DNA from 4 places in the Chryseobacterium metallicongregator genome. Region 2 is predicted to be linked to each of the others. Evidence: riboswitches for the same ligand, from Rfam matches in the RefSeq annotation. Region 2 holds a riboswitch; each other region holds the start of a gene.
What was found. Region 2 has a riboswitch for cobalamin ahead of prpB (methylisocitrate lyase). Riboswitches for the same ligand answer to the same signal wherever they lie in the genome.

Region 1 (7,926 bases), on a different contig from region 2:
TTAAATAGATTGTATTATTATTTGAAATGTAAATCGTAAGCTCCCGCCACTTCTGTAGAAACTTCTCCCAGCCAACCGGCTTCCTGATTCACTCCTGTATATATTTTCATAAAGTCTACTCCCGGAAGTTTCACATATTTTCCACTTCTGTCTACCGCCCAGGAAATATCGATATTGGAGGCATCATCATTATTCGGGGCATTATCTGCATATCCGAACTCGTATGATTTTCCTACCCAATAAGAACCGTCACCACTCTGATCGAAGAAGTTATTAGCCAGCCTGGTTCCTGAAAAACTGTAAGAAGGATCTGTAAACCATAAAGGATAATAGCTCTGGACGTGGAAAGTATTCTTTGTTTTGAATCCCTGATTTCCCAGATTGTCATTCCACTTGATATATTCTACATCTGTCTGCCAGAATTCAGTTCCGGGTACAGGTGCTTTATTTTCGTTAGGTTTATGATAGGTTATGCTGTAGTCTTTAACTGTAGCATTTTTGAAATATTCGCTGCCTGCAATTTCGTACCATTCATCATTATCTGGTTTTCCATTTTTATTTCTGTCGTAAGCCACCATAATAATTCCCGGTTCACAGGATCCTGAGCGTGGCTCATTTGCATCATTTCCAAAGAATGCATTTCCCAGTACTTTAAAATCTCTTCCATTCAGATTCGGAATTGTATGATCAAAACCGAAAACAACATAACCGCCATATCCTCCGAGACTGATCATGGTAGAATTACCTCCTACTAAGGATTCGTTTGCTTTCTGAAGCATATTTGCAACGGTATTTCCAGGTAAATATTCCGGAATTTCGTTCATGAACTGCCCTACAGCAGGACGGAACTCCAATACTTTGGAAATGTATTTACTATAAGGTGTTTTTTCTTTGGTAACAATTATTTTAGAATGAAAAACCTGCTCGTTTCCTTTATTACTAATCTTTAATGTCAAAGGATAAGCTTCTGCAGTAGGACTGATGAATTCAAGTTCTGAATTTTGAGAGATAATAGAATCATTAATACTCCATGTAACCGATCCTGAGGCATTGGTAGGAATACTCAAAACCTTTAAACGTTCAATGGTATAGGAATCATCAAGTCCATTAAATGTAAATTCATTTTCATCATCATGTTTACAGGCGATCACTCCTACAAGGAAGCAGGATAGAAATCCGATTTTCAAATAAGTAAAGCTATTTCTGTTCATTTCTTAAAGTTTGGTTATTTGTATAAAAAAGCGAAGTGGGCAGGGATATTTCCGCCTTCTGTTTTCCATTTAAAATGTCCGTTTTTATCAAAGCAATACACAAATCCCATGGATACATAATTTCTGGCATCTGTCATGTAGATATCTTCTGTGATGGGGTTTACGGTAATTCCGTAAGGTGTTTTAATGGCATCTTCATATTCTTTGTCAAAAATTCTGTTGGCGATGATCTGTTCTGTTTTTACATCAATAATTCCAAATGTTTTTTTATAACTGTGGGTATTGTAATTGAATTCGTTCCCATAGAAATACAGTTTATCATTAACGATCGTCATTTCACTCACGGAGAGATTGAAATTTTTCTTAACAGTTCCCGTGGCTGCATCTAATAAATAAAGACTGGAAGGAACATTATAATAATCTCCTCTTGAGGTTACATAGAGATCTCCGTAATTATCTTTTTTAATATGGTGAAGATTGATGGCAACATTTATTTTTTTGAGTTCTGTAAAAGTATTTAAGTCAATTACAGAAACAGTATTGTCATAATCGGGAGCCTTATATCCTCCGGAATTGGCTACAAATAATGCATTCCCTACAATTTCCATTTCTTCCGGCTGATATCCTACCACCACTTCACGCTGAATGGAAAGAGAAGCTGTGTCAATCTCCACTACTTTTCCTTTTGGGGCTTTGGGATTAATGGCTACAGGTCCGGCATAGCTGCTCGCATAAGCTTTCCCTCCTTTGAAGGCCAGATATCTGCAGTTTTGCAATGGAATAGAAGTAATACGTTTAGCTGTTTTAGCATCCAGCACTTCAATTTTGTTGGAAACATTGACAACGATATAAAGTTTGCTTCCGTACACTTTGATATCATTTCCTACATCTCCCAGCTCTTTTACCACATTCGGATTGATTTCAGCATAGATATTCCGGTAATAGGTTCCTTTGGTGTAATCAAAAAAATCAAGGGTACATTTATTACTTCCCATGTTTCCTTCATTGAGCATATAGAAGCCTTTTATTGCCGTATTTTCTGAAGGAAGCCCTTCTACCACTTCCTGACGGACAATAATTTCATCTGTACGGCATGAAGTAAGAAAAGCTAAGACAAGAAATAAAAAATAAAAGTTTAGTTTTCTCATAAGGTGAAGTTTAGAATAAGTTTAAAATTTCTTCCGGGCATCGGATAATTGATGACAACATCATAGTATTGATTGAAAATATTATTCATCTCAAGGCTTACTTTAAATTGATGATTCGCCCAGTTGAATTTTTTCTGAACAGACAGATCGTGAGTATACCAGGGCTGTACATAATTGTATTGAATATTGTCCTGATTCACATCATATCTTTCTCCTACATACATCGCACTGTAATTGAAACTCCAGTCTTTATAATCTGCCATCAAACTGAATGATCCGCTATGCCATGGGGTATAAGGAATCTGATTACGATAAAAGGTGTCTTCCGGATCACTTATATCTCTTGCGCTTTGATACGTGTAAGAGAGCAATGGTCTTAGCTTTACCTTTCCTAATTGCATTTCAGTCTGAATATTTACATCCGCTCCAATGATTTCAACCATTCCAAGATTCATCATCAGCCAACGGAACATACTTCCGTTAGGGGCCGCTACAATTTTATCCTGTACTTTGTTGTAGTAACCATCTACTTTAGCATAAAAGGTTTTAAAGAAATGGTTGGTATAATTCTTCTGATAAGTAAATCCTACGTCATACTGATTGGTAAATTCCGGCTTCAGGTAGGTATTTCCGATATTGGTATAATATAAATCATTGAAAGTAGGAAGTCTGAAAATCCTTTTATAGAAAGCTCTGAGGGTAAGCTCCGGAATTTTTTCCGGCTGATAGCTCATAAACACCGCAGGCGTCCATTCTCTGGCATCTCCCGGTCTTTTGTTTTTTCTTACTTCTTCAAAAGTAAAAGTTCCTAAAAGGCTTCCCAGAATTTTGAATCTGTTCCACTGATAGGTTGTAGCCAATGCTACCAATGTAGTATAACGTGTAGGATATGAGAAGTTATCCAGATTGGCATCCAGATTATTGTACTGAAAGTCACCACTCAGGCTGACATCCCAATTGGGAGTGATTGAGTAAATATTGGAAGAAGAAAGATAAAGTTCCCTTTGGATGTAGGTATTATCGGTATAAATAATAGACTGTGAACGAACCGTATCCATAAAATGGGTATAATCGTAAGCAAATTTTGCTTTCAGCTGAGTTTCCAATTTTGGGAACAGTTTTTTTCTCAGATTGGCCTGTACAAAATAATTCTCATCGGAAAGCCTCGCTCCTCTTCCTCCGAAACGGCCGTTCACAATAGGTGCCGGCATTCCGCGGTTTGAAATATAACCGTAACCACGGATATTCCAGCTTCCGTTATTTAAAGTTCCGTTGAGAGAAGTTTCAAAACGTTTTGCCCGAATATCTGAATCATGTCTCTTTGCAATGGTATCATACGCCTGTTGCCCATCGGGATATTTCTTGGCATAACGAAATCTGTAAATTCCGTCACTCTGCATAAATTCTCCGCTGAAGCTGGCAGAAACCCTGTCTGAAATCTTCTGTTCCAATCGGAATGAAGGATTAAAGAGATCAATGGAAGCACTTTTTGCTCTTATCACGAGATTGGTTTTTCTATTTCCTTTAAATACAGGTGTTTTAGGCTGTAAATAAATAGACCCCGAAGAACCAAAGTCTTTCGCAGGTTGAAAAATTTCACTTTTCTGTCCGTTATACAATGATATTTCTTCCAGATCATCCAAGGAATATCGTCCCAGATCCACTAGTCCGTTTTGGGCATTTCCTAATTGAATTCCATCATAGAAAACGCCTACATGCTGACTTCCCAGGCTTCGGATATTAATAGTTTTCAAACCACCCAATCCTCCGTAATCTTTAATCTGAACTCCTGAAAAATACCGCAGTGCATCTGCAACAGAATGGCTGTTCAGTCTTTCCAGCTGCTCGCCTTGTAAAATTTGTGCCGGAAGGATTTCTTTAAAATTCTTTTTGTAAAGATTGATTCCTTTAATGGTCTCTTCCTGAAGACTGTCCTTTTTCTTGGTTTGAGAAGATAAAAATTGAGATGTGATCACCAATATTGTGAAAACAGCTTTATGAATTGCAGAAGTAGTTTGTTTTGCCGCCATTAGCTCATTTAGGATAATGAAGACGCTAATGGATATAAGAATACAACGACAAAGCACAGCTGTTACTGCACAGAATCATTGATGTCCTAAGCTTTATTCCACGAAAGCGTCAAACGATTATTTTCTGGCAGGTCTTCTGACTTACTCCATTTTTGAAATCCTTCCCATTAAAAAACAGTGGATATATTCTTCAAAAACTTTGGTACGGAGCTTACAGCAGCGGGTCTGTTCCGGATTTTCACCGGATTCCCTTTTAAGAGCTTTTTAGGGCTCACCAAATTTCGGCAAAGATAAATAATTATTCCTAATCCCCAATTAAAATCATGATTCATAAACAATTAAAGCTCCCGAAGGAGCTTTAACGTCATTTTATTGAGGGTGTCACTTTAAATTCCAATATTCAGGAAAATACTGAATCTTGATTTGGCTTCAATATCTCCTCCTGCCAGATGAGTATACATGGGAAGCATTATTTCACTTCCTAAACTTAGCCTTTTGTAAGAAGCTTCAAAACCCAATTTCCCATACAAAGCACTTCCTGCAGTATTAGGCAAGGCTTCATTAAACTGTTTATTCTGAGCATAAACCTCTCCCTGAACTCCCGTTTTTACAGAAAAAATAGATTTTTCATTCCCCGCAACCTGATAAAAACCTGTTGCAGCATAATTCCATTGGTTACCAAAACGATAATTTTTCTTATTCTCAGTTTTAATCGTGTAATCCGTATTGACCAATACCGCTACTTTATTTTTCTGAAATTTATAATTCAAAGCTGCCTGATAATCCCAGCTTCCCGTTCCCAGCTGAAAACTTGGATTGACTCCAGATGCTCCTTTTTCATCAAACTTTCCCAGTGGAATTTTCATACCCAAACCTCCACTCAGATGATGGAAATTATCTTTAGAACTCATCAGTTGGTAAATTCCCATCAGGTTCAGATCTCCAATCCCATTGATTTTAATATCTCCCTGCATGGTTTTCTTCTCATGGAAATGGAATGGCAAACTTGCGTAAACACTCAGCTTTTTAGTCAGTGGAATTTTTCCCCAAAGCTGCAACGTATTGAAATACTGATCCTGTGTTAGATCTTTTACAAATAAGTTTTCTTTGGCTTTATAATGCTGGGCAAAGTATTTGATTCCGATAAACTGTGGATTCAGTAAAGATTCAAAGCCGGAAGATCCGTTTCCTGCCGCACAACCACAGGCATCACAATCATCATCAAAATCGAATCTGCTAAAGGTTTCCGGAGCACTATAAGCACTGTCTCTGATGGTTTTTGCCTGATACTGACTAAACAGGATCAAACTTACTATCGCTATAATCTTCTTCATGTTTTCTATAATTTATTCTGCAAATTTTGGATTGGATATAAAACTTTTATCTGATAATGTTTTCAGGAATGCAATAATCGACTGTTTTTCCTGACTGTTCATAGCAATACCTATATGCCCATTCTGTTTCAGCTGCGAATCCAGATTGGGGTTATCTTCTACCTGACCTGAATAGAAGTTAAGTACCGCCTCTAAGGTGTAAAATCTTCCGTCATGCATATAAGGTGCTGTATATTCTACATTTCTCAGACTCGGAACACGGAATTTCATCCAGTCTACCTGATTAAGAGTAACTCTGTAACGTCCTGCATCTTTGAACTCGGTGTTATAATACATTCCTGTATTGCGGAAGCTTTCATCGGTAAATAATTCTCCACTATGACAGGAAGCACATTTCTGTCCGAATAAAGCCATTCCTTGAGATTCTGTTGAAGTCAATTGTTCCTTTCCCTGTCTGAATCTGTCATACTTTGAATCTGCAGAAATTAAAGAAGCCATAAACTGCGACAATGCTTTCAGAATTCTTTCTCCTGTAATGGTTTCGTCTCCATAAGCTTCCCTGAAAAGTTTTTTATATTTCTGGTCATCTTTTATTTTTGAAATAGCTTCTGGTATAGAGCTATCCATTTCATTGATATCTGTAATGGGGCTGATGGGCTGTTCATTAAGATTATGAATGACACCGTCCCACATATATCTTTTCAAAAAGGTCATATTCTGAATGGGTGGAGCATTTCTGATTCCAATTCTGTCGTCTACCCCATGGCTCACCGTATGACCATGATGGGTAAAAGCGTTTTCCTGAATATGGCAGAAGCCGCATGAAATGGTATTATTCCTTGAAAGTCTGCCTTCATAGAATAATTTCCGTCCCAGTTCCACTCCGTTTTTGGTCACCGGATTGATGGATTTATCAAAAGTCATTTCCGGAAAATAAGAAGGAAATTGCAGATTATATGCTTCATCTTTTTCCAGCGGCTGTATCACCTCATCTGAACAGGAAACACAGCTCAATACCAATACGAACAGAACCAATACTGTTCTGACAAAAAAATTAATCATTGTGAACGTGGTCTACTTTAAACATTTTCGTAAGATTGTTGGTAACATCTACCAGATGTTGGTTTGAACCCATCAGCATGTCATTGGCCGTTGTAAGGGTAAGTGCCTTATCTCCGCTCAAAAATTGGTTCAGGTCTGCCAGAATATGAACAGAAGGACGAATTTTCCCTGTCACTCTGGCTGTTGTTGGAAGATTCAAAGTAATTTCACGATAAAGATCAGGGGTGTTATTTTCTGTAGTATTTCCCATATTTCCTGTATGGTTCATGAATTCCTTTGATGGAGAATCTGTTCCATATTTTCCTTCCAGCTTTACAAAGACATAGCCGGCAGCCCATGACCACGACATTCCTTTCTGCTTGGCTTTTGTCCAGAATTCAGCTTGCCCGTCTTGCCCTAGCAAGTACGCTTTCTGACTGATTCCCAATCCGAATTTTATTTTCTTATAATTATTTTTAGGAATACCATCCAGATTAAGGTATATAATTCCGGCTACAGCATCTGCCTGATCTACGATAAAAGCACCTTTATCAGGATTATTTTCGTTGTATTTAAATTCGTTTCCGTTTTCGTCTATCAGTGAGATGTTACTGATGACGTATTTCAAAGCAGAAAAATTATGTTTTTGTCCGTTGGAAGATGTCTGAACGGTCTGATTCAAAACGATATCTCCTACATTATTAAATCCGTTTTCAAATTTGATCTGAAGGTTTCCGGGTGTAGTATCCTGTGGATTTTCATCATCCCTGCTGCTTTCGCAGGCTACAAAAGAGAATAAAGTAAAAGCAATAAAGAATAGTGATAAAAATTTATAAATTTTCATTGTTGATTTTTTTAAGTTGAATTATAATTTTTGAATGCAAAAACATTCTTTTTTTACCACAAAAGGCACCAAAGTTCTTACACTTAAGTTATATCAAGTGGTAAGTTTTATGCACAATAAGAACACTTAAGCTTTTGTGACTTTTGTGGTTGAATAGTGATAGTTTAGCTTAAAAAACCGGTGGTTTGAAAATGTAGGTAAGAAACAGAAAAGAATAAGCTGTTTCGTAGGTAAAATTGAAATTGAAAAACGGTCGTTTTCCAGTAGTATTGATCTCTGTGGTTTCAGGCAGAATATAGGTATCTAGGACTTTCTGTC
Region 2 (7,926 bases):
GTGATGATCCCGACTTTATTTTTTATTTCTGTTAGTACTAAACTCATTTTTAATCTTTTGAATTAACGGATTTGTATCATGTCTCCTTCTTCTAAAATCTTCCTTGAAATCACCAGTTTCATAATTTCGTTGGTTCCTTCTACCACCTGATGCACTCTGGCATCCCGCATAAGACGTTCCACCGGAAAGTCCTGTGTACATCCATATCCGCCCAGTATTTGTAATGCTTCGTTGCAGATGTTAAAACACATATCGGTTGCCAGACGTTTTGCCATAGCACAGTAAGTAGTAGCATTCGTGTCTTTAGAATCTAATTTGAAAGCCGCCAAAAGCACCATCTGACGGGCTGCCACCAATTCTGTTGCCATGTCAGCAATTTTAAACTGCAGTGATTGAAACTGAGCCAATGATTTTCCAAACTGAAGTCTTTCATGCATATATTTTCGGGCTTGGTTAATAGCTCCCTGTGCAGCTCCTACAGAACATGTTCCGATGTTGATACGGCCGCCATCCAGACCTTTCAATGCTATTTTAAATCCCTGCCCCAATTCACCTAAAAGATATTTCTCATCTACTTCCACATGATCAAAGAAGACAAAGCGTGTCGGCTGGGTATTCCAACCCAATTTTTTCTCTTTTTCGCCAAAGCTGATCCCTTCAGAATTAGCAGGTATTACAAATGCACTGATTCCTTTAGGACCAGAGTCTCCCGTACGGGCCATTACAATAAGTATATCACTTTCGCCGGCTCCGGAGATGAATGCTTTCGTTCCGTTAATAATGTATTTGCTGCCTTTTTTTACTGCCGTAGTTTTTAGGGCTGCAGCATCAGAACCGGAACCTGGCTCTGTAAGACAATAAGAACCTAATAATGTGCCTGATGACAAATCCGGACATAGTTGTTTTCTGATCTCTTCATTCCCAAATTCATCAATCATCCATGAAACCATATTGTGTATGGTAATGTAGGCGGTAGTAGAAGGACAGGCTGCTGCAAGTTCTTCAAATATAATGGCAGCATCTAATCGTGATAATCCCAGACCTCCGGCATCTTCACTGGTGTACACACCGCAAAAACCTAATTCTCCGGCTTTGGCAATTGCGTCTCTCGGAAATATCTTCTGAGCATCCCATTCCGAAGCATAAGGAGCCAGTTCTTTATCGGCAAATCTTCTTGCGGCATCCTGAAACGCCAATTGATCTTGATTTAGGTTGAATTCCATAGACAACTTATTTTAAACTGATCGTCATATTCAGGTCGCCTACAGGAATATCTTCTTCAAACCAACGGGCTGTAATCGTTTTGGTTTCTGTATAAAAACGAACTCCTTGTTTTCCGTAAGAATGCAGGTCGCCAAAGAATGATTTTCTCCATCCTGTAAAAGAGAAAAACGGTAATGGGACAGGAATCGGAAGATTTACCCCGATTTGTCCCACTTCAATTTCATGCTGAAATTTTCTGGCTGCCGCCCCTGAGTTGGTAAAGATGGAGGTTCCGTTTCCATAAGGATTAGCATTGATGATTTTAATGGCTTCATCCAGTGTTTCCGCCTTTAATAATAATAAAGCAGGTCCAAAAATTTCTTCCTTGTAAATGTCCATATCTGTTGATACGTTATTGAATAACGTTGCTCCTACAAAGTATCCGTTTTCATAGCCTTCTACTTTACAGTCGCTGCCATCCAGTAATACCTCAGCTCCCTGATCATAGGCACTTTTAATCAATCTTAAAACCTTATCTTTTGATTGTTTGTTGATTAAAGGACCAAAAGCTGCTGAATCATCAGACCAAACTCCAGGTTTAATGGTGCTTAAAGCTTTTTTGATATCATTCACCCAATTTTGAGCTTCCCCCACTAAAACAGCTACACTGATTGCCATGCAACGTTGTCCGGCAGCTCCGCAAGAAGCTCCTACAAGATTATTGATGACCTGTTCTTTATTGGCATCCGGCATTACTACCATGTGATTTTTTGCTCCTCCAAAAGCCTGAACTCTTTTCAGATTATCAGTTCCTGTGCGGTAAACATGCTCCGCAACGGGAACAGAACCTACAAATGAAATGGCTTTGATTTCCGGATGGTTCAGAATATGATTCACCTGGTCTTTGGAGCCGTGAACAATATTTAAAACTCCTTTAGGAAAACCAGCTTCCAGAAATAGCTCTGCCATTTTCATAGAAGTCATAGGCGTTTGTTCCGAAGGTTTTAAAATAAAGGTATTTCCACAGGCAATGGCCATGGGGAACATCCATAAAGGAATCATTGCGGGAAAGTTGAAAGGGGTGATTCCTGCACAGACTCCAAGGGGCTGAATATAGCTGTAGGTATCAACACCTCTCGCTACATTTTCTACCGTTTCTCCCATCATGAGCGTTGGAATGTTGCAGGCATGCTCTACCACTTCAATGCCGCGCCATACATCTCCCATGGCATCAGGGAACGTTTTTCCATTTTCTTTGGAAAGGATTTCGGCAATTTCTTTTTGATTTTCTTTTAAAAGCTGCTGGTATTTTAGAAAGAATCTGGCTCTTTCCGGAGTAGCTACTTCTTTCCATGTTTTGAAGGCCTCTTTAGCTGCTTCTATGGCTTGATCTATTTCAGACAATTCCGTTAAAGGAACTTCTGCAAGAATTTCCTGAGTAGCAGGATTTTCTACGGGAAGGTACTCTGTAGTTTTACTTTCTATAAAATTTCCGTTGATTAATACTTTTACTTTTTGTGACATGATTTTTAGATTGAGAGTGAAAAGCTGAGAGTGCATTTCATTTTCCACTCTCAACCTTTGAATTAGATTATATTACCAGAAGATCAACGAATTCGTTGACATCCAGGTTAACAAGCGTATCGTATTCTAAAGAATTTTCTAATACAATTCTCTGTTGTTTTTCCGGGAAAATTCTGGCAAGATTTACTTTGTATTTCTTGATCAGTTCAGGAATTCCTTCTTCTCTTCTGCGTTTGTGACCGATTGGATACTCTACTACGATTTCGTCCAGCACGGTTCCGTCGTTTAATTCTACCGTTAAAGCATTGGCAATGGAACGTTTTTCAGGATCATGATAATCTGTGGTGAACTGTACATCTTCCACACATTCAATTTTATCACGAAGGATGTCGATTCTTGGATCTGATGCTATGTTATCTTCATAGTCTGCAGCAGTCAGCCTTCCGAAGATCAATGGAACTGCTACCATATACTGGATAGCGTGATCACGGTCAGCAGGGTTGTTTAATGGACCTTTTTTATCAATGATGCGAATGCATGCTTCGTGGGTACGGATGGTTATTTTCTTGATATCTTCAGATGATTTTCCTGATTTTTTTAACTGATGATGTAAAGTCATTGCTGCTTCTACAGCTGTCTGAGAGTGGAATTCTGCAGGGAATGAAATTTTGAACAAAACATTTTCCATAACGTAAGAACCATATTCTCTCTGGAATTTGAATTCATTTCCTTTGAAAGATACATCATAGAATCCCCATGTTTTCGCTGTTAATACTGATGGATAGCCCATTTCACCTGTTTGGGCAATTAATGCCAGACGTACAGCTCTTGAAGTGGCATCTCCTGCTGCCCAGGATTTACGGCTTCCGGTATTGGGAGCATGGCGGTATGTTCTTAAAGATTGTCCGTCTACAAATGCTAATGAAACGGCATTGATCAGCTCATCACGGGTTAAGCCGATCAGTTTTCCGACAACGGCTGTAGAGGCTAATTTTACCAATAATACATGGTCTAAACCTACTTTGTTGAATGAATTTTCCAATGCGATAACTCCTTGAATTTCATGGGCGATGATCATTGCTTCCAGAACCTGTTTCATTTTTAACGGAGCTTTTCCTTCCGCAATATTTGTTCTTGAAAGCCAGTCTGCTGTTGCTAAAATTCCTCCCAGATTGTCTGAAGGATGTCCCCATTCAGCAGCTAACCAGGTGTCATTGAAATCCAGCCAGCGGATAATTGCCCCGATGTTGAAAGCAGCCTGTACCGGATCCAGCTGAAATTGTGTACCAGGAACTTTAGCTCCGTTTGGAACAACAGTACCTTTTACGATAGGTCCTAAAAGTTTGGTACATGCAGGATAAGTCAGTGCTTCCAATCCGCATCCGACCGTGTCTAATAAACAGTAGTGCGCTGTTTTCCAGGCTAAATCATTTTTGATTTCATAGCTTAACACATAATCTGCAATATCTGCTAATACCTGATCCGGTTGTGGTCTTTCGTTTGAAATGTGTGATGACATCTTTATTTTTTAGTTTAATTATGAATTGATTTTTTTATTTTCTGTTTTCGATGTTGACAAAGTCTTTATTTTCAGGACCTGTATAATTGGCACTTGGGCGGATAATTTTTCCATCCTGTCTTTGTTCAATAATGTGTGCGCTCCATCCTGTGACTCTTGAAATCACAAATAGTGGAGTAAACATCAGGGTAGGAACTCCCATCAGATGGTAAGATACTGCTGAGAACCAGTCCAGATTGGGGAACATTTTCTTTTCTTCCCACATCACAGTTTCCAGTCTTTCAGCAATATTGTACAGCAGCATATCTCCGGCTTCCTCGGAAAGTTCTTTGGCTACTTTTTTAATGACTACATTTCTTGGGTCCGATATGGTATAAACAGGATGTCCGAATCCGATGATTACTTCTTTGTTGGCAATACGTTTTCTAATGTCTTCTTCTGCTTCATCAGGAGAATTGTAGCGGCTTTGGATTTCAAAAGCCACCTCATTGGCTCCTCCATGTTTTGGACCTCTCAAAGCACCAATAGCTCCTGTGATACAAGAATAAAAGTCTGATGAGGTTCCGGCAATGACACGTGCGGTAAAAGTAGAAGCATTAAACTCATGTTCAGCATACAGATTAAGAGATATTTCCATTGCTTTCACCCATGAATCAGGAGCTTTTTTACCATGTAAAAGGTGAAGGAAATGCCCGCCAATAGTATCATCATCAGTTTCTACATTGATTTCTTTGCCATTGTGGGTATAGTGATACCAGTATAAAAGCCCGGAACTGAATGATGCTAATAATTTATCTGCAATATCTCTTGCTCCGGCTACATTGTGATCATCTTTTTCCGGCTGAATACTTCCAATTGCTGAAACCATCGAACGCATAACGTCCATGGGATGTGCGGCCGCCGGAATACTTTTTAAGATATTTCTTACAGAGTGGGGAAGTCCTCTCAGTGATTTTAATTTTGCTTTATAATTTTTGAGTTGAGCTTCAGTAGGCAGCTGGCCATAAATCAGAAGATAGGCTACTTCCTCAAATTGCGCTCTTTCTGCAAGATCCAGGATGTCATAGCCTCTGTAATGGAGATCATTTCCGCTTTTTCCTACACTGCAAAGAGCGGTATTACCTGCTGTCACTCCGGAAAGTGCTACGCTTTTTTTAGGCTTAAATGTTGGTTCGCTATTCGTTGACATGAGTATTTTGTTTAAAAAGGTTATCTAATTTTTGTTCATAATCATGGTAGCCAATGCTTTGATAGAGTTCTTCTCTGGTCTGCATTGTGTCCAGTACATGCGCTTGTGTTCCATCTTTGCGGATGTGATGATATACATTCTGCGCGGCTTTATTGGCAGCTCTGAAAGCGGAAAGAGGGTAGAGGATGAGCCCTACACCTGCACTTTTCAGTTCTTCTACAGTGTACATTTTAATCATTCCAAACTCAGTGATATTGGCAAGTACCGGTATTCCGGAAGCATCAACAAATTTTTGATAAAAGCTTAAGTCAGGAACTGCTTCAGCAAAAATGAAATCTGCACCGGCTTCTTTGTAGGCGATGGCTCTTTCTAGCGTTTTTTCAAGACCTTCATTTGCAAAGGCGTCTGTTCTGGCTCCAATCACAAAATTTTCATCGGTACGGGCATCTGCAGCTGCTTTAAGTCTATCTACCATTTCCTCTTTGCTTACGATTTCTTTTCCGGGGCGGTGTCCGCAACGTTTTGCACCTACCTGATCCTCAATGTGAATGGCTGCTGCTCCGGCTTTGATTAATGATTTTATAGTTCGGGCAACATTAAAAGCAGAAGGCCCAAATCCTGTATCAATATCTACCAAAAGTGGTAAATCACAAATATTAGTAATACGCTGAACATCTATGAGTACATCATCCAGAGTCGTAATTCCTAAATCAGGAATTCCTAAAGACCCTGCAGCAACACCTCCTCCTGAAAGATAAATGGCATTAAAACCAGCCTGCTGTGCCAATAATGCATGGTTTGCATTGATAGCTCCAACAATCTGAAGGGGATTTTCTTTTTCCATAGCCTCCCGGAATTTTAAGCCGGGCGACTTCCAATTTTCATTTTTGATCATTATAATATTTATTGTTGAGTTGAAATTTGTTTGTTATTAAAGAAGCGGAAGAGCTGTAAAGACATCGCTTTTGAGTAAAAAGTAAAAAGTAGGAAAGGAGTTGAGACATCTTCCCATTGTGCTGATGTTGGGAATTTTGAGAAACTCTGATTGTACAGGTTTGTAAAATAAACCTGTTGGAACTCCACGAATAATTAAAATTGCTTTGGTACACCTTATCCCTTTTTACATTGATTAAATCCTATAAAAAGTTCTCTGTAAACTTCGCGGTGCTTTATTAAGAAAGAAAAATTACGGAAAGGGGATACGAATGAGCTACAGAATCATGAGAAGCACGAAACGTACGCTCATATTCATTTCAAAAAAAATAACACAGTTTGATAAAAAAGTTATCGTACTATATCCATATCGCATCATACCTGACTGTAAGCTTCAAATCGCGAAAGCATCGTCAATACGAAATAGGCAGGTCTCCTGACTTGTAACTGTTTTTATCATCCTTCCCATATAAAAAATATACAGTGGATATCAATTGATAAAAACTTTTTGTATGTTACTTACAGTTGCGCGACAGTTCGTGATTTACACACGATTCCCTTTTAATACACAGCTAAGTGTAACCAGTTTCGGTTGATAAAGAAGGTTTTAAGAACTCCTTGGTGGTAAATATAAGTATTTTATAATAACGAAAAAGATATTTTATGTAATCAATAGTTTTTTTACTGTAATCTATTGGAAATGATTGAGTTGTGGCGGGTGTTTTAGAAGAAAAGCGGATTGTTTATGTTGTTAAATTAATATAAAAGATAACCGGAAAATTAAAGATAGTTAATAAATTTGCTGTTCTTCTTTCATTTTATAAATTTTATTAATCGTATATTATTGATTATGGTAGACATTGCAGAATTTAAACAAAATCTGGGGTTGAGTGAAGTTCCTGTAGAGCTTGAAAAACTGATTTACTTCCAGAATACTATCTCTTCGTTTGAAAATTATTCGCAAGGATTTGGTGTACTAATCGATAGTAAATCAGGACTGAAAAGCTGGAGTGATGATGAAAGTTTTTTGAATAATATATTACCTTTTGCTCAGGCTAATGGTTCCGGTTCATTCTATGCGATCTGGAATAATGCAACGGATCAGTCTTTGAATAAAATGCCTGTTGTGGTTTTTGGAGATGAAGGTGGAGTTCATATTGTCGCTGAAAATAGTGTACAGCTTTTACATTTGCTTACTTTTGACACTGAAATTTCCGTAGATTGTGATGAAGCTTATTTTTATAGAGATGAAGAGGATTATGAAGAGAGTCCGGATTTAAATGAGTATTTGAGGTGGATGAAAGGAGATTACGGTTTAAGCCAGATTGAAGAACCTGATGTGTTGATTCAAAATGCTCAGGCCCGATATAAAGAAAGTTTTGATATATGGTTTGGACAATACTTTGAAGATCATTAATCTTGTATTAATAACTTCTCTGTATAAGATTTTCATTTTTGATAAGTGAAGTTTTTTTTGAGTGAAAAAGGATTCGAACCTTTGACCGTCCTGATTACAAATCGGGATGCTCTATCCCTGTTATATTTATAAGTTTTTGAA
Region 3 (7,926 bases), on a different contig from region 2:
GATTTTGATGGTGTGATCAGGGTTATCGTAAATTTCAAGTTTCGCCTTTTTTATTAAGACGCTGTCAGGTGTCTTTTGTGCTTTCATACAATTACAAAAGGCAACCAGCAACAGGATTATTTTTACTATTGATTTCATAAGGCTTTTGTTTTACTGATTTCCTGAATATAGGAATTGGGAGACATTCCCGTAACTGACTTAAAAACAGTAGTAAATGCACTATGTGATGAGAATCCTGAATATTCTGCCAGATAACTTACTTTATAATTAAGAAAAGTAGAATCAGTTCTTAGCAACTGTACAATATGGTTGATTCTAAGCTTGTTAATATATCCGTTGAAATTTTTTTCTTTACTATTAATAATTTCAGAAAGATATTTTGTATTGATTTCCATTTGAGAGGAAAGCAGAGACAGAGACATATTTTTATTCAAAAACCGGTCGGATTTTTCAAATTCTTCCAACTTTTGGAGAATTTCATCTTCTTTTTCCCTGGATATTTTTGTTGTGGCGGAATCTTTTGTCGCTGGAGTTGTTTTGTTTAAAATGATTGGTTGAGATTTTCGGCTGATCTGTTTTTCAAAGAAATCAAACTGTTTTTTTAAGTCTTTATTTTTACTTTTCATGAGTAAAAAATAAGTAAGCAAACCCAAAATGATCAAAGATATAATCAGGATTAAAGACCAGGAAGATCTTAGAAGCAGATGTTTCTGAAATTCAATATTTTTATTTTGATTTGTTTCCACAAGCTTCACAAGATATCGTATTCCTTCTTTTGAACTGGAATCTGTTTTTGTTTTTAAATCATTGTAAAGTTTATTGTACTGATGGTATTTTGCATCATTATGTAGTGCGTAGTAATTACGGGAAAGTGATTCGTAGATTTTAATTTTTAAATTGTTAAAAGAAATATTTTCAATCAATTGAAGCCCTGCTTCCAGTTTTTCAATAGCTATTGCATAATCCTGTCTCAGAAAATAATATTGGGAGAGGTTTTCATAGGCTAGTCCTAAAAGAAAAGGTTGGCTTTTCTGATGTTCAAGATCTGTAATAATACTGTCTATAAGTTCTTTATAATCAGTTTGTTTATTTAGTTTCAGCAGATAGGAAGATCTGAAAATTCTGTTTTCGATTTTTAAAATTCTATTCTCTTCATTATTATCGCCGAGGTATTGATTGCTTTGATCAAGATTTTTTAGAGCCTCAGGATAGTTTCTGTTGATTCCCGAGTTCAATGCCTGGAGCTGATACAGTTTTGCAGTGGTGATTTTTAATGCCGGATTACTGCTTTTAAGGAGTTTTTGATCAGACAAGAGATGAGAAATAATTCTTTTTGATTGGTTGTACAAACCCAGATTCTGATACTGATCTGCAAGATTATAATCACTGAAAACCTGCATAAAATAAGAAAGATCGTTTTTTTGATCAGGCTCTTCTTTTTGAGCAAAAATATTGACAGATTGTACATATTCTCCCTTCATGGCAAAAGCTTGTGAAATAATGTTTTGAAGTACAATTTTGTGTTCGGCATTTTGATCGCTCACAAGAATTCCCTGAGTATAACTGATGCATTCGTCAGAATTCTGATAAAGCTTCAGAAATGCCTTATCGGCTAGAATAGTAAAGTCCGGACCAGACTGTCCTTTGATAGTAAGGGAGCAGAAAATGAAAATAAACAGTAAAGTTTGAAATAATTTTTGTCTTGAAAATTTGTTTTTTGTGTTTTTTTGAATAATTCTGGTAAAATCCATATTCAAAATGTTGTTTTGTATCTGTTTGTTTATTAGGTTTTTAAAAATTAAATTCTTTTAAAATTCACGAATTATGAAAGTCAATTTCTTTTGATAGGCTGAATATTGTATTAATATTGTTTTCACCAATTCGGAACGCTAAATATAATAAAATATGAAAAATTTTTACAGAATGTCAATGAAAATATTGACGGCTTGTCTTTTCCTGAAATTTGGTTTTGCAGAGGCGCAGCTTACTGTAATAGGTTTGGGAAATTATAACGTAGGGGCAGTATCGGATAATGGAGTCGTAAGCATGCATACAAGTGCAGGAGGAATATATAAATGGAACGCAGCGGGAGGTCTTGTACAGATTGGTTCTATATCAAACGGTTATCCGGCTGCTGGTAGAACTGTTGTTTCGAATGACGGAACTAAAATTTCGTCCTCGATAACAAATGCAGCAACAGGATTTAATGAAATATCAACCTACGATGTAGCTACTTCCACTTGGGTAAACAGAGGTGGGCTTGTTCCTACTGGATGGGATGGCAGTGTGAGTTCAACCTGGGGCATGACTACCAATGGAAGTACGATCGTAGGTTTAGGGTTTCTTACTGCTGCGAACGCACACGCTGTGAAATGGGATGCGGTAAGCGGAATGATAGATTTAGGAAGTATGGTTCCCGGACGCAGCTCCAGAGCAAATGCAATCAATGCTGCAGGAACAGTAATTGTAGGTTGGCAGGATGAGCCAACTGGAACAAGAAGTGGGGCAAAATGGCAGGATGGAGTAGAAAGTTTTATTACAGATAATAATGGGAATAATGTAGGGGAAGCAGGAGGAATTTCTGCAGACGGAAATACAATCATAGGCTCAGCAAATCCTAATCCTTATGTCTGGAATGCGGTAAGTGGGCTTACTTATATAACCCATCCTAATGCTTCTTTCAGCTTCAAAGGAGGAGCAACAGGAATTTCTGCTGATGGAAAAAAAGTAATTGGGTATTACAGAGCATTTGGAGCACCTCCTATGTCAGGGGAAGGCTTTATCTGGACCTTTGCTACCGGAAGAATTAATCTGAATGATTATGCAGCATCTTTAGGAATTGCAACCAATGGAGTCACGATGGGGCTTCCTTTAGCAATTTCACAGGACGGAAAGAAAATTGCCGGATCAGGGACGAATGCTTCAGGTCAGATAATTGCTTTTTATCTGGATACTTCTGAATTCTTATCGGTGAATGATGCTGTAAAAGAGAAAAACAATATGAGGATCTATCCTAATCCTGTGACTGATATTCTATATTTTAAAGGAAAAGGAAAAATAGAGAAAGCTGAAATTTATAATATGGTTGGACAAAAGGTAAAATCATTTGATCATGTAGAAGAGCAGATTGATGTTTCATCCCTGTCAAAAGGAGGTTATATTTTGCAATATTCTGTAAAAGGAGTACAACAGGAGGCTTATAAATTTATAAAAAAATAACATATATAAATAGTAAAGTAGTGGGATGAATGGCTGTTTTCAATATTGAAAGCGGCCGTTCTTTTTTGTTATAGATCAAAAAAGATAATGTTTTTAAGGAAAAGCCTGATTTTTGGCAAATACATATAAAAAACTATCTTTGCAAAAATTTTGGTTTCCAGTATTTTGGAATGAAAAGGGAATCGGGTGTAACTCCCGGACTGTCCCCGCAACTGTAAATCGCAACTCAAGTTTCTGCAAAAAGCCACTGTTTAATAACGGGAAGGAGCAGAATGCGAAAGTCAGGAGACCTGCCGGAATTATAATTAAAAAACATATTGCTTTCGGAGGAAAAGTAAAAAAGTATGGATATAAAAAGATCTTTAGTACTGCTTTTTTCATCGTATGGCTGTTTTCTTTTTGGACAAGAGAAGGCCATCGATACTGTTTATGTCTTCGACAATCAGATGAATAGGGTGAAACTTTTTCATCCCGTAAAAATAATTTCAGCAGAAGATGCTGAGAAAAACTCCAGTAATCTTTCTGAACTTCTGAGATTTCAGTCACAGGTTTTTATCAAAGAAAATGGCCGTGGTGCTGTTTCTTCACCTTCTTTCAGGGGAACTACTGCTCAGCAGACTGCTTTTGTATGGAATGGAATTAATATCAATTCCAATTTTCTGGGACAGGGAGATATCAATAATATTGCCTTGTTCGGATATGATCAGATTGGTGTAAAGGCTGGAGGAGGAAGTGTAATATACGGAAGTGGTGCTATTGGAGGAAGTATTCACCTGAATAATACGCTTGACTTTAATAAAGGTTTCCATGGTTCTTTATTTTCTGAAGTCGCTTCTTTTAATACTTATAATAATTTTATAAAAGGATCTTACAGCAATGATAGATTCAGTTTCAAAGCCTCCGGAAATTATTCTGTAAGTGAAAATGATTATAAAGTAAGTGACCTGAACTATATCAACAGAAACGGGAGTTATTACAATACAACATTTAATGTAGGAGCATCCTATAAAATTACAAACGATCATAAAGTTTCTTGGCAGAGCCAGTTTTTTGATTCTTCACAGCGTTTTCCCGTGTATGAAGAAACGGGAACAAAAACGAAATATAAAACTCAAAGTGTAAGAAGCCTTCTTTCCTGGGACTGGAACAAAACAAAGTTCAGTAATTCCCTTAAAGCAGCTTATACAGAAGAGAATTTTCAATTTTTCGGTTCGTTAAATCAACCTAAATCAAGTGGAGGAACCGGGAAAAATTATATCTTTAAAAATGATTTTAATTATTTCCTGAATTCAAAGTGGAATTTTAATATCATCGGAGAGTTTCAGGTTAATAAAGGAGAGGGATATCAAAACGGAATATCCAGCGTCAGCAGAAATATGGGTTCTGTTTCAGGATTATTAAGATATTTTGCAACCAAAAACCTTCGTTTTGAGGGTGGATTCAAGAAAGATTTTGTGGAAGATATAAATTCTCCGTTGATGTACTCATTCTCAGGGAAATGGAATGCTGCAAAATGGTATGATGTAAGCTTTAATGTGTCAAAAAATTTCAGATTTCCGTCCTTCAATGATGTTTATTATGAACCGGGAGGAAATAAAGATCTAAGACCGGAAACTTCTACTCAGTTAGATATGACGAATGAGTTCAAAGTGGGAGATTTTAAACTTACTTTATCTCCATACTATATGAATGTGACAGATCTTATTGTCTGGCTTCCGACTGCTTTAGGGTACTGGCAGGCATACAATGTGAATAAATCTGAATCTTACGGATTGGAATCTCAACTGTCTTTTAGTAAACAGCTGGGGAACCATAAAATCCGTGCGAATGCAGGGTATTATTATGCAAAATCTATTGATAAAGAAACGAAGATGCAGAGACCTTACGTTCCTATGCACAGAGGCGCAGCCAATATAGATTACGAATATGGTTTCTTTAAATTTTTTGCCCAAGGACAGGTGAATGGTGTTACCTACACTACAAGTGACGAAAAAAGATCAGATGCCATAGATCCTTATTTTCTTTTAAATATGGGTGTTTCTGCAACTTTAGCAAAAAAATATACCTTAGGATTCAAAGTGAATAATCTAACGAATACATACTACAAAACAGTTTCTTTCTATCCTTTGCCCAAAAGAAACTATAGTGTGTATGCCGCAATAAATTTTTAAAAATTAAAATTGAGTAAATATGAAAATAACTAAACTTTTAACTGTATTATTTGCAGTAGTGTTATTGTTTAACATTTCTTCATGTACAAGCAGTTCTGATGAAATTGAAGTTTCTCCGATCACTTATCAGAACGGATATTTTATCTCTAATGAAGGAAACTATAACAGTCAGGGAGCTAAGGTAACATTTGTGACAAGAAATTTAAGCCTGAAGCAAGACGATGTATATGGTTATAACAACAACAAAGAGATTCTGGGTGATGTTCTTCAGACTATTGGTCTTAACGAAAACAAAGCTTATCTTGTATTGAATAACTCTAATAAAATTGTTGTAGTAGACCGTTATACATTTAAGAAATTAGGGGTAATTACGGCTCAGCTAGATAATCCAAGAGGAATTACTTTTGCTAACAACTTCATCTATGTTGCAAATACCAACTTTACTGCGAATACAAAGAGCGTTACAAAATATAAAGCTTCTGACTATTCATTTGTAAGTAAAATTAATATGACTGAAGTTTCTGATAAAACAGTAGAGGCAGGTGGAAATGTTTTCGTACAGAATGCTTCATCAGGGTATGGAAATAAGATTACTTATATCAATACTTCTAATGATGCTAAAACTGAAATTACAGTTCCAAATGGTCAGATCGGAAATACGGTATCATACAAATCTAATGTTTATACAATTTCTTCAACAGCTACAGATTCTTATATCTATAAAATTTCAAGTACCGGAGTTATTACACCAGTAATTACGCTAACAGGAATTCCTAGTGCTACAAATCTTCAGATAGATAACGATAAAATCTACTTCAGCTCTGCAAATAAAGTATATACAACGAGTTTAGCTATACCTGCAATTCCTGCAACTCCATTATTAACAGCTGCAGATGGTGGCCCTTACTTTACACTATACGGATTTAATGTTATTGATGGAAGGATTTTTGCATCAGACGTTAAGCAGTTCACACAGGATAGTGAAATGGTAGTATATTCAGCAGTTACAGGTGCTCAGATCAGTTCTTTTAAAACAGGAGGTATCGGTACTAATGGAACATTCCTGAACCCGTAATACTTTACAACATATAAAAAATAATTTTTTATTTTTTCATCATTTGTGTTTTTTTCCGGCCGGTTTCGAAGAAACCGGCCGGCTTTGTTTCCTTAGGAAACAAAAAACCGGCGGGATGGAACATCCCGCCGGTTTTTATTTTATATCAATTGAATTATAGGGTTAAACCTAATTTTTCAGCTTCTGCGATCACAAATTTTGTAGCTTCCTCTTTTTCATTAGGAATTTCACCTTCAAGAATAGCTTCTTTCACTTTTTCTTTTAGGATTCCGATTTCACGGCCTGGCTTAAGGTTAAACATTACCATAATCTCTTCACCGGTAATTGGGGGTTGAAAGTTTCTTACCTGATCTTTTTCTTCCACTTCTTTGATCTTTACCGCTACATATTCAAAGTTTCTTTTGAATTTCTCCTGTTTCTTAGAGTTTTTAGTGGTAATGTCTGCCTTGCAAAGAGTGAAAAGATCTTCAAGATTTTCTCCGGCATCAAATAAAAGTCTTCTCAATGCAGAATCTGAAGCATCATCCGTGATCAGCGCGATAGGTCTTGATGAAAGTTTCACCATCTTCTGAACATATTTCATGTCACTTCCCAAAGGCAGTTTTAATCTTTGGAAAAGTGTTTTTACCATTTTTGAACCCAAAAATTCATGTCCGTGAAATGTCCATCCTGTTCCTTCTACAAACTTTTTTGTTGGAGCCTTTCCAATATCATGGAGAAGGGCAGACCAACGAAGCCAAAGATTGTCAGTATTCACAGAAATATTGTCTACAACTTCTAAAGTATGATAAAAATTATCTTTGTGAGTTTGTCCCTCCACTTCTTCCACTCCTTTCAGTTCTATCAGTTCAGGAATAATCAGCTTCATAAGGCCGGTTTGCTCCATCAGCCTCAGTCCGATAGACGGTTTTTCAGAAAGCATGATTTTATTGAATTCTACCATGATTCTTTCCATAGAGACAATCTTAATTCTTTCTGCTTCCTGCTGGATTGCTTTCAAAGAATTTTCCTCAATTTTAAAATTTAAAGTTGAAGCAAAACGCACCGCTCTCATCATTCTCAATGGATCATCAGAATAAGTTTGTGCAGGTTCTAACGGTGTTCTTAAAATTCCTTTTTCAAGATCTTCGATTCCATTGAACGGATCAATAAGCTCTCCGAAATTATCTTTATTTAAAGATATAGCCATCGCGTTGATGGTAAAATCTCTTCTTTTCTGGTCATCTTCCAGACTTCCGCCTTCCACTTCCGGCTTTCGGCTGTTTTCTGTATAGCTTTCCTTTCTTGCTCCCACAAATTCAAGCTCAAGTTCTTTATACTTGATCATCGCTGTTCCATACGTTTTGAATATGGAAACTTTTAATTTAGGATCTATATCCTGAGCTACATTTTGAGCAAGCTCAATACCACTTTGCTCCGTTACAAAGTCGATATCCGTAGACGCTTTTCTGTTCATCAGAA
Region 4 (7,926 bases), on a different contig from region 2:
CTGCATAAATACAGATATATTGACTATCTGATTAAGGAAACGGCTAAAGAGCTTGATCATTACAGCAATACGGATGAGGTAAAATATTATGAGCTGATCAAAAAGATTACATTGTTAAAGCAGGCTTCTATCCGATTGAATAATATTATCGAGTATTCACCTATTAAAGGGATTTATGTAGATAGAAAAAGATAATTTGACGTCAGATTTTTGGGTATTCTGTGACAAAAAGTCCTATAAAATTTTAGGAATAAATATTGTAATTTAAACTTCGAGAATATTTAAAAAATAATACATAATAGAAATATGGACATTAAAAAAGAATTCAGAGATTTCTCTGTAAAACATTTAGGAAACAACGGTTTGGTTACCGATCAGTATATGGGAATGTATGGGCCTACGAATCTTACTCCGTACATCATGGAAGAAAGAAGATTAAACGTTGCTCAAATGGACGTATTCTCCCGTCTGATGATGGACAGAATTATCTTCCTTGGAACAGGTATTGATGATCAGGTAGCAAATATTGTTACGGCACAGCTTTTATTCCTAGAAAGTGCTGATCCTTCAAAAGATATTCAGATCTATATCAACTCTCCTGGTGGAAGTGTATATGCAGGTTTAGGTATTTATGATACCATGCAGATCATTAAGCCGGACGTAGCAACAATCTGTACAGGTATGGCTGCTTCAATGGGAGCGGTATTATTGGTTGCCGGAGAAAAAGGAAAACGTTCTGCGCTTAAGCACTCAAGAGTAATGATTCACCAGCCTTCAGGAGGTGCTCAGGGAGTTGCTTCTGATATGGAGATCAACTTGAGAGAGATGTTGAAATTGAAGCAGGAGCTTTATGAAATCATCGGTCATCACTCAGGACAAACATATGAGTGGGTAGAAAAATCTTCTGACAGAGATTACTGGATGACTTCTGAAGAAGCTAAAGGTTACGGAATGGTAGATGAGGTTTTACAAAGATCTACTGAGAAAAAATAATTGATGGTAACATCATCAGAAACCGCACCAGATAGGTGCGGTTTTTTTTGTTGGATTATAATATTGTAATCACTCATTTTAATTTATTTACCATATGCTTAGATTCCTACGGAATGAGACAATTGGAATGATGGTTTATGCATGCAGTTTGTCATTCCTCAGAAATCCACCCATAATAATCCAAGAATAGATGTGAGAGAAAAATTACAATCCCAATCAAAGTTTCAACTGAAGACGTAAGAATTCCCCTCCTCTGGAGGGGTGTTAAAAATTCTTTGAATTTTTGACGGGGTGGTCTTCAACAGTATATTTTACCCACATCCTCACAAAAAAGCGCCTCATGGCACTTTTTCTATTTCTTAACAATCTTATGGATCGTCGTATTTTCAGATGTTTTAATCTCCACAAAATAAACTCCTGAGTTTAAAGAATGAATATCAATCTTAGTAACCTGAGAAGTCATTATCTTCTGTCCTGTCACAGAATAAATATTCACTTCTTTCAGTTTCTCAGTCGTTTCAATCTGAATAAAATCACTTGCCGGGTTTGGATAAACACTGAATTTTTTCTTTGTAACTGAAGACACTCCTAACGTTAGCTGTGCTTCAGTTGGAGTAAATGGCCTTCTTTGTCCAAAGCTCAATCCAAGCCAGTCATTATTGTTTAGTTGGATCTGAGAAAGATTGGTTTTCGCTTGCCAGCTTGACAAATCTTTTCCCTTATACAATTTCCAGCTGTCTGATCCCGAAGTATTTCCAGTAAATGAATTCAATGCTAAATTAGCAATCTGATTGTTTGCTGATGTGAAGTTAAAATAAGAAGCTTGAGACTGAATCAGTTGTAACGCCTGTTCAGCTGTTATATTTCCGTTATATTTAATTCCAAAAACAAAAGAATTGGCATTTCCGTTGGCATTATCAGTTCCGAAATCAATAACGACAAGACTTTTATTAGTTCCGTTTCCCAACCAGTTAGTAACCTGAGATGGAGTAAGCCAAGCAGAACTGTAGGCTGGAACGGGAGGAGAGGGAGGAATATCATAATGATCAAGGCCGTATGTAACCCCATACCATTTTCCGTCCACCAAAGGAGTATAGCCTACACCATTGTTCCATGTCATGTTTGATGAACTGGATCCAGACCATGTTATCCAGCTGTCATCAGTAGTGGATGTGTGATGATTATAATTCAGAATAGAAAGATATCCTGTAGGAATGTCAACCTGTATTTTGGATTCTGCTGCCACAATTGCATTGATAAGATCTTCCATCATCAGGCCATCGCCGTCAAAACGATATCCCCATGCATAAGAATTGGGAGTGCTGTCATCATTAAAATCTGCAATGAAATACGCTTTTTTAGAACCTGTTCCTACCCAAAATTTAATGTCGTTTTCTGTGAATTGGGCTGACAATAGCTGCATGCAAAGCAGTAAGAAAAAAAGATAGATTTTCCTCATGATATAATTAATTTAAAGTTTTATTCCCGAAACTTATCTTCAGAGGAGAAATAATTCTTTCTCTGAATCTGGTGCTTTACGGCAGGTCTCCTGGCTCACATCTTACAGCTTCCTTCCCGGATTTTCAGGTCCAGTGGTATTTTTTGCGGTAAGTTTGAATAGTTTACAGTTGCGGGTACAGCTCAAGATTTGAATGGTATTCTCACCTGATTCCCTATTAATGAACATTGTTCAGCCCTAAAACGCTGCAAATATATCATATAAATTGGTGAGTCCGTTTTGTGAATTATTATTTTTTAAATATTCTTAAAAAGTTGATTTTCATATTGATTGGTTATTTAATCGGATTGTTGGTTTTTTATTTTTAAATCTGTTGTTTTTCTGTTTATCTTCTAATTATATTACCTGTTCCATTGTTAAAAAACAATTATCATTCTATTCAAGATCAGTTTACAATCAAGTTCTATTTTCGCAGCCATAAAATAGCATATGAAAAAATTACTATGGTCTGTGGGTATACTGGCTGTATTGGCATCATGTAAAAGTGATGACGATACCACAATGATTAATCAGGATATCAATTATTCCAAACTCCCTCAGGAATTTCCATTTACAAAACTGGCTACAATAAACGGTGTGGATGTTATTAACGGTGGCTTTGGTTCCGGAGCTGCGGCTCATCCTACCAGAAAAGGCGAATTCTATGTCATTACGGATAGAGGTCCTAATACTGACTTCCAGAATGGGAAAAAGTTTCTTGCTCCTAATTTTACTCCAACCATTATGCATTTTAAAATCAATGCTGACGGAAATGTAGAGGTAATCAAATATATTAAACTTAAAAATCCATCCGGACAACCTATTACAGGACTGCCAAATCCTGTAGGAATGGGAAGTACAGGAGAAATTGCTTATGATGCTTCCGGGAATGTCTTAGGTACTGATCAGTATGGCCTTGACAGTGAAAGTATTGTTGCAGCTGCTGACGGCACATTCTGGGTTTCTGATGAATATGGCCCACACATCGTACATTATAGTGCTGATGGAATGGAGATGGAAAGAATAAGCCCTGTTGGCATAAATACAGGACCAAGAAAACTGCCTGCTGTTTTAGCCAAAAGAAGAGCAAACAGAGGAATGGAAGGACTTTGTATCACTCCGGATGGAAGAACATTGGTAGGTACTATACAATCCATGATGTTTGTTCCTAGTAAAGCGTTGGCTACCAATACTACTTTAACGAGAATTGTCACTTTTGATATTATTACAGGGCAAACCAAGCAGTTTTTATACAAGCAGGATGGTGGAGCTTCTGACTCGGTATGTGATATTACAGCCATTAACAACAATGAATTTCTGGTGATTGAAAGAGACGGAAATTTTGGTTCTCAGGGAGGAATCAAAAAAGTATACAGAATCAATCTGAGCAATGCAACGGATGTGAACGGAGCAGATATTACAGCGGTGGACGGGATGAAAATTAACGGAAAAGCTTTAGAACAATGTTCATGGGATGAAATTACCAATGCCGGAATAAAAGCTGTTACCAAAACATTAGCCGTAGATCTGGTAGCAAAACTGGGCTATGAACATGATAAATTTGAGGGAATTGTTTATTTGGGAAATAATAAACTGGCTGTTTTCAATGATGATGACTTTGGAGTAGTGGATGATGGAAACGGAAATCCAAAAGCTAAAATTTTACCTAAAACGGGTAAAGTAGACAAAGGAACAATGTATGTAGTCGATATTCAATAATTAGATTTTTTTTAACGAAAAAAGCGGCGAAATCGAAGATTCCGCCGCTTTTTATTGAATGATATAAAAATCCTTTATATTAATTAAAAGCTTCAATAATCTTAGAGAAATCCTCTAATTTCAAAGCTGCTCCTCCGATAAGACCACCGTCGATATCCGGCTGAGAGAAAATTTCTTTAGCATTGTCTGGTTTTACAGAACCTCCGTAAAGGATTGAAACCTCGTCAGCAACTTCCTGTCCGTATTTTGAAGCGATAATATTTCTGATGTGAGCGTGGATTTCCTGAGCCTGCTCCGGACTTGCGGTTTCTCCTGTTCCGATAGCCCAAACCGGTTCGTAAGCAATCACTACTTTTTTGATCTCTTCAGCAGAAAGGGTGAAAAGAGCTACTTCAGTCTGATTTTTCACTACTTCAAGGTGCTGTCCTGCTTTTCTCTGTTCAAGAGTTTCTCCGTTACAGTAAACAGGAATAAGACCTTTATCAAGAGCTAATTTGATTTTTCTGTTACAGTGAGAATCTGTTTCTCCGTGATATTGTCTTCTTTCAGAATGTCCGATTAGTGAACCGGTTGCATCAATAGATTCCAGCATATCTGCAGAAATTTCACCAGTATAGGCACCGCTTTCATACTCGCTCATATCCTGAGAAAATACTCCGATTTCATCCTTTTCAAAAACATCTTTTGCCATCATCAAATACAATGCAGGTGGAGCAATCCAAACCTCACAGTTCGTAGCATTGTTGTTTTTATAGCTTAGTAACTGAATCATTAATTGTTGTGCATCAATTACATTTTTGTTCATTTTCCAGTTTCCTGCAACTATTTTTCTTCTCATAAGATTTAAATATAGATTTATTTATTTTTTAATTTTTCTTTTTGGATAATCTGCGAGACTCCTTATTTAGTAATTCCTTCCAGTTTAAACATGAAAGCATATACCAACGCTACATCCTTCAGATAATCAAACCTTCCGGAAGCACCACCATGCCCATAGTCCATATCTGTTTTTAATAACAGTACATTTTTGTCCGTTTTCATATCTCTTAGCTTGGCAACCCATTTCGCAGGCTCAAAATATTGTACCTGAGAGTCGTGTAATCCTGTTGTTACCAAAAGATTCGGATAGTTTTTCTTCTCTATATTTTCATATGGAGAATAAGATTTCATATAAAAATAAGCTTCCTTATTATTGGGATTTCCCCATTCATCATACTCATTGGTAGTGAGTGGAATACTAGTGTCTAACATTGTATTCACTACGTCTACAAATGGAACCTGTGAAATAACTCCATTCCATAAATTAGGACTCATATTAGCTATGGCACCCATCAATAAACCACCCGCACTTCCTCCCTGAGCGTAAAGATGCTTAGGTGAAGTATATTTTTCTTTAACCAGATATTCCCCGGAATCGATGAAGTCGGTAAATGTGTTTTTCTTTTTCATCATTTTTCCGTCTTCATACCACTGTCTTCCCATTTCCTGACCTCCGCGGATATGGGCAATTGCAAAAGCAAAGCCTCTGTTCAAAAGGCTCAGTCTGGTGCTGCTGAAACTGGCATCCATAGAACTTCCGTAAGAACCGTAAGCGTAGAGTAGAAGTGGGTTGTTTCCATCTTTTTTGAACCCTTTTTTATAAACAATGGAGATTGGAATTTTCGTTCCGTCTTTTGCTGTGGCAAAAAGTCTTTCCGTTGTATAATTGTCTTTATTGTAACCTCCCAAAACTTCCTGTTGTTTTAAAAGAACTCGTTTTCCGGTTTTTAAATCCTGCTCATACTGAGAACTTGGTGTAATCATAGAAGTATACCCAAAACGGAAATTATCCGTATTATATTCGGGGTTATCCAGTGAATAAACAGTATAAGTAGGTTCATCAAATTTTAGAAACTCCTTTTTTCCTGTTTTTCTATCATAAATTACCAGTTGGGAAAGTCCGTTTTGTCTTTCACTGAATATCAGATAATTTTTAAATGCAGTAACATCCTCCATCAGAACATCTTTTCTGTGCGGAATAAAATCCTTCCAGTTTTCAACTCCCGTTTTATCTAAAGGAGTTTCTACAATCTTAAAGTTAAGAGCATCTTTATTGGTTGTTACCAAAAATTTATCTTCAAGTGAAGTTACATCATAAAGTACATTATTTATTCTAGGCTGAAAAATTTTGAAATTTCCGTTAGGATCATTAGCATCCAGATATCTGGTTTCAGAAGAGGTCGTAGCACGGGAATCGATCAGGATAAACTTATTGTTTTTTGTTCTTCCTACACTGATATAGTTGGTTTTATCTTTTTCTTCATATACCAGAATATCTTTACTGGAATCTGTTCCCAGAGCGTGTCTGAAAATTTTTTCTGTTAAAAGAGTCTCAGGATTTTTTGAAGTATAGAAAATAGTTTTGTTATCATTGGCCCATGTTGCAGAACCTGTTGTATTTTTAATACCAAGATCCGTGATTTTCCCTGTAGAAAGATCTTTTAAGAATAGCTTGTACTGCCTTCTGGAAACATCATCCACTCCGTAGATCATTTTGGTATTGTCCAGGCTGATGCTGAAACCTGCAGCCGAATAGTATGGATGACCTTCTGCCATTTTATCTACATCCAGAAGAACTTCTTCCGGAGCAGTAAGGCTGCCTTTCTTTCTGCAGTATTTAAAATACTGTTTCCCGGCCTCTGTACGGCTGTAATAGTAATATCCGTTCCTAAAAACAGGTACAGATTCGTCCTTTTCCTTGATTCTGGCTTTCATTTCCTGGAAAAGCTTTTCTCTGAAGGGTTCTGTGTCCTTCATCATACCTTCCCAATAGGCGTTTTCAGCCTTTAAATAATCAACAACTTTGGTGGAATCTTTTCCTTTTTTAAAATAATCAATCATCCAGTAATAAGGATCATTAACCTTATCACCATGGATTTCTCTGATATGTTCCTGCTTTTCTGCAACAGGAGTCTTCATATTGGGAAATGTCTGAGATTGAAATGTAGATGCACTCATTACTAATAGTCCTAGATAAATTTTTTTCATGGTATTTTTTTTGGCTTGGATCTGTTCTTAGGTTATAGTCCCCAAAGGTTTTTCAACAGTACGTAGAACGTATGTTCCTCTTCCGTTACTTTATTGTCAGCTTTGATCAGTGATTTTGCAAACTGAACAAATTTCACACGCTCGTCCTCTGTAGAATCTTCGTGGAAACATCTTGCATGGAATTCAAAATGATCTTTCCATTCTTCAGGCTGCAAAAGAGCCAATGTTTCAAGCTCGTTGTCAAGATTCATTCTGAAAGGAAATTCCTCCGCCATGTATTGCTGTACCAGCATTCCTTCTTCAGGAGCAAACTCTCCGTCTACAGAAGAAAGGATCATAAGTAAATGATAACCGGCGATTGATTTATTTGATTTTTGCATGAGTTGTTGTATGTTTAAGTTTAGTGTTTAGATTTGATAATTGATAATTAATTCACGATTATTTCTGGTCAAAGAAAGATCATTTATAATTAATTAACGTAGTCCTTTGCAGGCTGTTTGTCTATAATTTTTCCGTTTTCAAGAATCAGTACAAATGGGTTACTTCTCGCTATTGTTTTGATAGCAGTTCCATCCATCAGTACATTTTTGATGGTTTTAAAAGTATTAGGTTCTGTAGAAATTCCGTAGATAAGAGCACCTTTCTGTGCATTTATCTTCGTTTCCACTTTCTGAAGCAGGTCTGCAGGA

Region 1: another riboswitch for cobalamin. It lies ahead of REB14_RS14640 (TonB-dependent receptor plug domain-containing protein); the one in region 2 lies ahead of prpB (methylisocitrate lyase).
Region 3: another riboswitch for cobalamin. It lies ahead of REB14_RS09995 (TonB-dependent receptor plug domain-containing protein); the one in region 2 lies ahead of prpB (methylisocitrate lyase).
Region 4: another riboswitch for cobalamin. It lies ahead of REB14_RS16205 (T9SS type A sorting domain-containing protein); the one in region 2 lies ahead of prpB (methylisocitrate lyase).

The regions. Positions count from the first base shown of each region.
Region 1 covers NZ_JAVIXS010000014.1:258,135-266,060, reverse strand. The annotation lists gene REB14_RS14650 (cell surface protein) at 18-1,211, opposite strand; gene REB14_RS14645 (YncE family protein) at 1,226-2,359, opposite strand; gene REB14_RS14640 (TonB-dependent receptor plug domain-containing protein) at 2,356-4,389, opposite strand; cobalamin riboswitch at 4,499-4,683, opposite strand; gene REB14_RS14635 (transporter) at 4,776-5,723, opposite strand; gene REB14_RS14630 (cytochrome-c peroxidase) at 5,736-6,785, opposite strand; gene REB14_RS14625 (MbnP family protein) at 6,778-7,608, opposite strand; gene REB14_RS14620 (hypothetical protein) at 7,778-7,926, opposite strand, start outside.
Region 2 covers NZ_JAVIXS010000007.1:55,097-63,022, forward strand. The annotation lists gene REB14_RS11720 (enoyl-CoA hydratase/isomerase family protein) at 1-47, opposite strand, end outside; gene REB14_RS11725 (acyl-CoA dehydrogenase family protein) at 63-1,223, opposite strand; gene REB14_RS11730 (CoA-acylating methylmalonate-semialdehyde dehydrogenase) at 1,231-2,727, opposite strand; gene REB14_RS11735 (bifunctional 2-methylcitrate dehydratase/aconitate hydratase) at 2,795-4,246, opposite strand; gene prpC (bifunctional 2-methylcitrate synthase/citrate synthase) at 4,281-5,435, opposite strand; gene prpB (methylisocitrate lyase) at 5,422-6,330, opposite strand; cobalamin riboswitch at 6,778-6,970, opposite strand; gene REB14_RS11750 (hypothetical protein) at 7,219-7,785, shown strand; gene REB14_RS11755 (GIY-YIG nuclease family protein) at 7,880-7,926, opposite strand, start outside.
Region 3 covers NZ_JAVIXS010000006.1:305,975-313,900, forward strand. The annotation lists gene REB14_RS09980 (tetratricopeptide repeat protein) at 1-138, opposite strand, end outside; gene REB14_RS09985 (helix-turn-helix domain-containing protein) at 135-1,751, opposite strand; gene REB14_RS09990 (T9SS type A sorting domain-containing protein) at 1,906-3,219, shown strand; cobalamin riboswitch at 3,354-3,531, shown strand; gene REB14_RS09995 (TonB-dependent receptor plug domain-containing protein) at 3,564-5,390, shown strand; gene REB14_RS10000 (DUF5074 domain-containing protein) at 5,410-6,465, shown strand; gene REB14_RS10005 (CCA tRNA nucleotidyltransferase) at 6,620-7,926, opposite strand, start outside.
Region 4 covers NZ_JAVIXS010000015.1:175,417-183,342, forward strand. The annotation lists gene dnaG (DNA primase) at 1-195, shown strand, start outside; gene clpP (ATP-dependent Clp endopeptidase proteolytic subunit ClpP) at 307-993, shown strand; gene REB14_RS16205 (T9SS type A sorting domain-containing protein) at 1,346-2,452, opposite strand; cobalamin riboswitch at 2,516-2,707, opposite strand; gene REB14_RS16210 (esterase-like activity of phytase family protein) at 2,942-4,210, shown strand; gene tpiA (triose-phosphate isomerase) at 4,290-5,048, opposite strand; gene REB14_RS16220 (S9 family peptidase) at 5,111-7,237, opposite strand; gene REB14_RS16225 (tellurite resistance TerB family protein) at 7,270-7,617, opposite strand; gene REB14_RS16230 (BT_3928 family protein) at 7,707-7,926, opposite strand, start outside.